DNA from 2 places in the Mesorhizobium sp. M6A.T.Ce.TU.016.01.1.1 genome. Region 1 is predicted to be linked to the other one. Evidence: predicted binding sites of a transcription regulator. Region 1 holds the regulator's gene; the other holds the start of a gene.
The links. The regulator LexA, encoded in region 1, represses DNA repair genes until DNA is damaged. The targets are predictions, from matches to a motif close to TGTTCNNNNTGTGTTCNG.
Positions count from the first base shown of each region.

Region 2: a site for LexA is predicted at 2,159-2,176, ahead of EOC94_RS18480 (UvrD-helicase domain-containing protein). Genes of this name have one in related genera too.

Region 1 is NZ_RZTJ01000007.1:173,526-177,715, forward strand. Features, by position in the region: gene EOC94_RS16050 (ComEC/Rec2 family competence protein) at 1-2,269, shown strand, start outside; gene lexA (transcriptional repressor LexA) at 2,263-3,000, opposite strand; gene glp (gephyrin-like molybdotransferase Glp) at 3,105-4,190, opposite strand, start outside.
Region 2 is NZ_RZTJ01000009.1:143,284-147,473, forward strand. Features, by position in the region: gene EOC94_RS18475 (glucose/quinate/shikimate family membrane-bound PQQ-dependent dehydrogenase) at 1-1,963, opposite strand, end outside; gene EOC94_RS18480 (UvrD-helicase domain-containing protein) at 2,217-4,190, shown strand, end outside.

The sequences.
Region 1 (4,190 bases):
ACCCGGGCCTGTCGTTCATTTCCGCTGTCTTTCACTATCCGCTATCCGCAACAGCGTGGTTTCGGCGGCGGGCATGGAGCTCGACCGCGGCGTCGCCTTCCTGCTGGTGCCGGTTTTCCTGGCATCCGGAGTGATCGTCTATTTCTCGCTTGCCGTGGAACCGGACTTTCCGCAGCCCATTGCCGTGGTGGTCCTCACGGCATTGTGCGCAGCGGTCACGCGGTCATGGCGCAAAACACATTTGTGTTTCATGGCAGCGTTGCTGTGCGCGCTCGGTGTGCTCGCCGCCAAGGTTGAAACCTGGCGCGCGGGAACGCAGATGCTCGGTTCGGTAATCCAGACCCAACTCACCGGCCGCGTCGTCAGGCTCGACCAGATGGCGAACGGCCGGATCAGGCTGACCCTCGACGTGATATCGACCGCCCGGCCGACACTGCGTTATGCACCGGAACGTGTCAGGGTTTCGGCACGCAAAATTCCCGCTGAGATGACCGCAGGCTCGGTGGCAACCGGCTATGCAAGGCTTTTGCCTCCGACTGGCCCGGTTCGGCCCGACAGCTATGACTTCTCCTTTGACAGCTATTTCGCCGGTATCGGCGCCAGTGGCTTTTTCCTCGGCAATCCGAAGATCGTCGCTTCCGAAGATGCACCGTTAGCAGCGCGCCTTTCTTCGTCGATCGAAAAGGCGCGTGAAACCATCGCCGACCATATCAGGGACAGCATCGGTGGCGCCGAGGGGGAGATTGCCGCTGCGCTGATCGTCGGCGTGCGTACCGGCATCCCCGAAGAGATCAACGAATCGATGCGGCGCACCGGCATCTACCACATCATCTCCATTTCCGGCCTGCACATGGCGCTTGTCGCCGGCACCATCATGGGATTGCTGCGCGGCGCCTTTGCGCTGTTTCCCGATTTTTCGTCGCGCCGGCCGGTCAAAAAATATGCGGCTGCAGCCGCACTCCTTTCCATCGCTGCCTATCTCATTTTTTCCGGCATCGTGGTCGCGGCTGAGCGCAGCTTCATCATGCTGGCGGTAATGCTTGTCGCCGTGCTGTTCGACCGGGCTGCGCTCACCATGCGCAATCTTACGATTTCAGCCATCGCCGTCATCGTCGTGTCGCCGCACGAGGTGGTCGGCCCAAGCTTCCAGATGTCCTTCGCCGCGACCGCGGCTCTCGTGGGCGCCTATGCCGGCTGGTCCGACTATCGTGCCGACAAGGCCACGGCGCCGCCACAACGACGGTCACCGGCCGCTTTCGTCACGCGGAAGCTCGTCGCTGGAACAGGCACCATCGCCATGACCTCCATCATTGCCGGGAGCGCCACCGCGCTCTTCGCCATCTGGCACTTCCAGCGCGTCTCGCCGCTCAGTCTGTTTGCCAATCTGGCCGTCATGCCGATCGTCACGGTCGTCATGTTCCTGGCGGTCGTCAGCGCCTTGGCAATGCCTTTCGGCTTCGACGGACCTTTCCTCGACATGATGGGCAAGGGGCTGACGGCCATGATTGCAATATCGGGATGGATCTCCGAACGTTCGCCGGTCGATGCAGTCGGGCTGATTTCGTTGCAGTCGGTTCTGCTGGTGACGGTCGCCCTGGTCATCGCCACGATGGCGACGACATGGTTGCGGCTTGCGGCACTTCCCTTTGCGCTTGCCGGCCTGCTGACGATTTCCGAGACGCGAACCCCCGACGTGCTGATCTCGGAGGATGCGCATCTGGTGGCGCTGCCGATCGGCGGCGGCGAACTTGCCGTCAACCGGGTGCGCTCGAACGAATTCACCACCGACAACTGGAAACATGCGCTGACTTCAGCGACCATTGTCGAGCCGGAGACGTTCGAAAAAGGAGACGTGCGGTTCGACATCGCCGACCCGGCCGACCTGCCGCCGGGAGCGCCTTTCTATTGCACTGCCGGCCTGTGCCTCGCCCGGCATCCGTCCGGCGCGATCATCGCGCTCGCCGACGACCGCAAAATCGCGCGGCCAGCCTGTGCCTTTGCGGACTTGATCGTCATCGACGATGCCACGGCCTATTATAATCCCTGCCGCAACCCGCTGGTCCTCGTCGTGACCAAACGGCAGCTCGCTCGCATGGGCAGTGCCGCCGTCTTTTTCGATCCGCTATCGGCGACGACGCGCGCAGAAATCCGTTTTGCCGTCAAACAGCCATATAGGCCTTGGCATGAGCAGCGGAGATTTTCGCGCGAGGCGAGGGGCCTGCCGCCATACCGTAAGCCTGAGAAACCCAAGAAAGCTGCCGTTCAGTAACGTCGGATCAATCCGACGAGCTTGCCTTGCACCTTGACCCGGTCCGGCCCGAAGATGCGCGTCTCATAGGCCGGGTTGGCGGCTTCCAGGGCGATCGAGGCGCCCTTGCGGCGGAACCGCTTCAGCGTCGCTTCCTCCTCGTCGACCAGGGCGACAATGATCTCGCCAGGCTGGGCGGTGTCGGCGTTGCGAATGATGACCGTGTCGCCGTCGAAGATGCCGGCCTCGATCATCGAATCACCCTTGACCTCCAGCGCGTAGTGCGCGCCGCCTGTGATCATGTCCGGTGGCACCGAGATCGAATGCGTCTGGTGCTGGATGGCATCGATCGGCACACCGGCAGCGATGCGGCCCATCACCGGGATGGAGACAGTGGCAATGACGTCGTCGTCATTGCCGGCCGCAGGCATGCGAGACGGCGCCGGCTTGATCTGTCGGCCGAGGCTGCCCTGCCCAAGGCTGCCCTGAATGACGCTCGGCGAAAATTTGCGCGCCGCATTGAGGCCGGGCGCGATCGAATCGGGCAGGCGCAGCACTTCCAGCGCGCGGGCGCGGTTGGGCAGCCGGCGAATGAAGCCGCGTTCCTCCAGCGCCGTGATCAACCGATGGATTCCCGATTTGGACGCGAGATCGAGCGCTTCCTTCATCTCGTCAAACGAGGGCGGAATGCCGCTTTCCTTCAGCCGCTCGTGGATGAACATCAGCAGCTCATGTTGTTTGCGTGTCAGCATCGCGACCCCCGACAGAATCAGAAAAACAAACCCAGAACAAACACTATCTGTTCCAGTTGTGTTCCGCAACTGTTTAAAGTTTAATGAATGCGTTGACGTTTTGTTCAGCGTAGCATCAGCACGCTGCAGGCGGCACCTGTCGCGGCGGGGGGAGCGAATGGCTCGCGCACGATCAGCCCGTTGGCGTCGGCCAGCATTCTGAGCATCGAGGAATCCTGGATGCCGAACGGCGTCGCCTTGAGCGTGCCCGCGTCTTCCTTCACCACGGCGCGTACATAGTCCTGCCTGATATCGTTGGCCGCCATGGCGGCACCGAGCCGCGCCTGACGCATGTCCTGCCGGTAGGCGCGTCCGCCAAGCCGCGCAAGCAGCGGCTTCAGGAAGAGCTGCGTGCAGACCAGGCTCGCCACCGGATTGCCGGGCAGGCCGATGCAGCGGATGTCGCCCAGCCGGCCGAACATCAGCGGCTTGCCGGGCCGCATGGCGATCTTCCAGAAATCGAGCGTCATGCCTTCGCCGGTCAACACGTCGTGGACGAGGTCGTGGTCGCCGACCGAGGCGCCGCCCAGCGTGACGATGACGTCAGCCCCTGCGTTAACCGCCTTTTTCACCAGCGCGGCAATCGCCTCTTTGCGGTCGGGGGCGATGCCGAGGTCGAGCGCGCTGGCGCCGGCCGAGCGGGCCGCGGCAGCGACGCCATAGGCGTTGGACGAGATGATCTGGTCCGGGCCAAGGTCGCTGCCTGGCGGCAGCAATTCGTCGCCGGTGGCGATGATGGCGACCAGCGGCCGTTTCACCACGCTGACCTGCGGATGGTTGGCCGACGCCGCCAGCGACAACGCCGCCGGATCAAGCAGGCGGCCTTTCTCCAGCAGAACGTCGCCCTTCGAGAAATCGAGCCCGAGGCGGCGGATGTTGCGGCCTTCAACTGTCGACGCGGTCACTTCGATGCTGCCGCCGCCGAGGTCGCGGACATTCTCCTGGATGACGATGGTGTCAGCGCCTGCGGGAAGCGGCGCGCCGGTGAAGATGCGCACGGCCTGCGCCGGGCCGACTGTTCCGGCAAAGCCGCGTCCGGCCGGCGCCATGCCGATCACCGCAAGTGTTGCCGGCACGGAGGCGACATCCTCGGCCCGCACTGCATAGCCGTCCATGGCGGACGCGTTGAAGGGCGGCTGGGTGCGGAGCGC
Region 2 (4,190 bases), on a different contig from region 1:
CGCCCGCGACATAGCCCCAGGGCGGTGCCTGGCAGGGGATGCCGAGCGGCGACAGAAACGGCTTCAATATCACTGCATAAGGCGCACCTTCATTGCGGTTGAGGCCCTGTTCGCTGCCTTTGGTATCGCCCGGCGGCGGCACGTCCGCGCGCGGCACCAGCTTGGAGATGAACGCCAGGTATGTCGGCATGCCGAACATCACCTGCCGGACCGGATCGACCGCCACGCCGCCCCAGTTGAACGTGCCGAAATTGCCGGGATAGATCAGCGAGCCTTGCAGCGACGGCGGCGTGTAGCGGCCCTCGTAGCGCAGTTTAAGGAACTCGATCCGGCAAGCCAGCTGGTCGAACATGGTGATGCCCCACATGTCGGCGCCGGTCAGCGGCTTCGGATTGAAGCTCAGGTCCGAAACCGGCTGCGTCGGCGAGGTGTGGTCGCCCTCGATCGCGCCGCCCGGCGCCGGCACTTCGTTGATCGGGACGATCGGCTCGCCGCTGCGCCGGTCGAGCACATAGAGGTCGCCCTGTTTGGTCGGCCCGACCAGCGCCGGCACGACGCCGGCAGCCGTGGTGATGTCGACCAGCGTCGGCTGCGCCGGCACGTCCATGTCCCAGAGATCGTGATGCACGGTCTGCCGCACCCACCGCAATTGTCCGGTGTTGAGATCGAGCGCTGTGACCGAAGAGGAGAATTTCTCGTCATTGGCGCTCCGCCCGGCGCCGAGCTGATCCGGCGTCTTGTTGCCGAGCGGCACATAGAGCAAACCGAGCTTCTCGTCGGCGCTCGCCGTCGACCACATGTTGGGCGAGTTGTTGGTATAGGTCTGACCCGGTGCCAGTGGCGTCGTCTGGTCCGGATTGCCCGAATCCCAGTTCCAAATCAGGGCGCCGGTGTCGACGTCGAAGGCACGGATGACGCCGGACGGCTCCTGCGTTGAATAATTGTCGTTGACCGCGCCGCCGACGATGATCTTGTTGGCGACGATCAGCGGCGCCGACGTCGAATAATAATAGCCCGGCTTCGGATATGGCATGTTGGCGAGCAGGTTCAACGTGCCGCCTTCGGCAAATGTGGGACAGACCTGGCCATTCGCGGCGTCGAGCGCGATCAGCCGGGCGTCGGATGTCGGCAGATAGACGCGTGCTGCACAGGGCTGGCCGGCGGCGATTTTGGCATCGGCATAATAGGACACGCCGCGGCACGTCTGGTGCTGGCGGTCCTTGTCCAGCTTGACCTGGGGATCGAAGCGCCATTTCTCCTTGCCGCTCGCGGCATCTATGGCAATGGCGAAATTGTGCGGTGTGCAAATGTAGAGCGTGTCGGCGACCTTCAGCGGCGTCACCTGATAGGTTGTCTCAGTGACGTCGTCGGGCCCTTTCACGTCACCGGTGCGATAGGTCCAGGCCGGCTGCAAATTGGCAACGTTTTCGACGGTGATCTGGTCGAGCGGCGAATAGCGCTGGCCATACTGGGTGCGGCCGTAAAAATGCCATTCGCCGGCTGGCACGTTGCCGCCGAGGTCGGCCGTTGGCGTCACCTCATCGGTATTGAGTTCGCCGGCGATATCCTTTGGATCGGTTGTCATCGAATAGCCGGCGACGGCAAGCGACGCCAGCACCGCGAGGATCAGCGGCGCGCGTCCATCGGGACCGGTGAGCCCGCGCCGCGCCCACGGCGTCAATAGCCACAACGCGATAAGCACGATGATGCCGCCGCGCGGACCGAGTTCCCACCAGTCGAAGCCGATTTCCCAGACCGCCCAGCAGAGCGTGCCGATGACGATCGCCGCGTACAGCCACAGCGCCATGGATTTGCGCCTGTAGAGCAGCCAGCCAGCGACGAGGAAGGCGATGCCAGCAATGATGTAGTACCAACTGCCGCCCAGCGAAGCTAACCAGATGCCGCCGCCACCAAGCGCCAGGCCGATGAGGAAAAGGATGAGGGAGGTAACGACGACAGCCAAGACGATGCTCCTTCGACTGGTGCGCGCTTCGCAACGCGTCTATGGGCAACCCGGCATTGCGTTCCTGCCCCGAGCACAACTTTCTCCGGCCCGCCGTGGCTGTCAAGCAAGCTCCGCGTTTTAGGCGTGGACCCACAGCAAGCTCGACGTTTTGGGTCGCGGACCCATCCAGATTGTGGTTCTACGGACTGGATAGAGAACAAAACGGAGACACTTCTGGCCTTTCGCTGCCGAATCACTACATTCGGGGGAGATGTCCGGCTTTTCGGAAGATATGCCTTTTTTTGACGAACCGAACGCGCGGCCCGTGGCCCCGTCGGGCATTGCTGCGCGCGCCATGGCTGCCCGCAGCGGCCACAACAATGCGCCCGATTATCTGAACGGGCTCAACCCCGAGCAGCGGCTGGCGGTGGAAACCACCGAAGGCCCGGTTCTGGTGCTGGCCGGCGCCGGCACCGGCAAGACGCGCGTCTTGACCACCCGCATCGCCCACATCCTCGCCACCGGCAAGGCCTTCCCGTCGCAGATCCTCGCCGTCACCTTCACCAACAAGGCCGCGCGCGAAATGAAGCAGCGCATCGGCCTCTTGATCGGCGAAGGCAATGTGGAAGGCATGCCGTGGCTGGGCACCTTCCACTCGATTGGCGTGAAGCTCTTACGCCGGCACGCCGAACTTGCCGGGCTCAAGTCCGACTTCACCATCCTCGACACCGATGATGTCGTGCGCCTGATCAAGCAGCTCATCCAGGCCGAAGGGCTGGACGACAAGCGTTGGCCAGCCAAGCAGTTCGCCCAGATGATCGACGGCTGGAAAAACAAGGGCCGGGGCCCCGCCGATATCCCCGAGGGCGACGCCCGCGCCTTCGCCAACGGCAAGGGCCGAGAGCTCTACAAAGCCTACCAGGAGCGGCTGAAGACGCTGAACGCCTGCGACTTCGGCGACCTCCTGTGCCATCCGATCCGCATCTTCCGCGCCAACCCGGACGTGCTGAAGGAATACCATAAGCGCTTCCGCTACATCCTCGTCGACGAGTATCAGGACACCAACACCGCGCAGTACATGTGGCTGCGCCTGCTGGCGCAGCGGCCGCAATCCTCCCCCCTTGAGGGGGAGGTGCCCGCGAAGCGGGCGGAGGGGGTCGTCTCAGAAGGCACCGCCAGAGCGTCGAGCACTGCCGCCCGGACCCCACCCGGCCGGGCTTTGCCCGGCCACCCTCCCCTCAAGGGGGAGGGAAACCCGCGCCCGGCCACGGTTAATATCTGCTGCGTCGGCGACGACGATCAATCCATCTACGGCTGGCGCGGGGCCGAGGTCGACAACATCCTGCGCTTCGACAAGGATTTCCCCGGCGCCACGATCATCCGGCTGGAGCGCAACTATCGCTCCACCGCGCACATCCTCGGCACCGCCTCCCACCTCATCGCCCACAATGAAGGCCGCTTCGGCAAGACGCTGTTCACCGAAAAAGTCGCAGAGGACGATGAGAAAGTGCACGTCCATGCCGCCTGGGATTCCGAGGAGGAGGCCCGCGCCGTCGGCGAAACCATCGAAGCCTACCAGCGGCAGAAGCACAATCTCAACGACATGGCGATCCTGGTGCGCGCGTCCTTCCAGATGCGCGAGTTCGAGGATCGTTTCGTCACGCTCGGCCTCAACTACCGCGTCATCGGCGGCCCGCGCTTCTACGAGCGCCTCGAAATCCGCGATGCGCTGGCCTTCTTCCGCGTCGTCGCCCAAGGCGCCGACGACCTCGCCTTCGAGCGCATCGTCAACGTGCCGAAGCGCGGGTTGGGCGAAGCCACCATCCGCCAGATCCACGATACCGCCAGGGCGCTGCGCATCCCGATGCTGGAGGCCGCCGCCAAGCTCGCCGAAAGCGACGAGTTGAAGCCGAAGCCGCGCGCCGCACTGCGCGAGGTATCAGCCAATTTCGAGCGCTGGCAGAAGACGCTGGAAACCACGCCGCACACCGAACTGGCCGAGACCATACTGGAGGAGAGCGGCTACACCGACATGTGGAAGAACGACCGCTCGGTGGAAGCTCCCGGCCGGCTGGAAAACCTGAAAGAACTGATCCGCTCCATGGAGGAGTATGAATCGCTGCGCTCCTTCCTCGAACATGTCGCCCTGGTGATGGACGCCGAGCAGAACGCCGAGCTCGACGCCGTCAACATCATGACGCTGCATTCGGCCAAGGGCCTCGAATTCGAGACCGTTTTTCTGCCC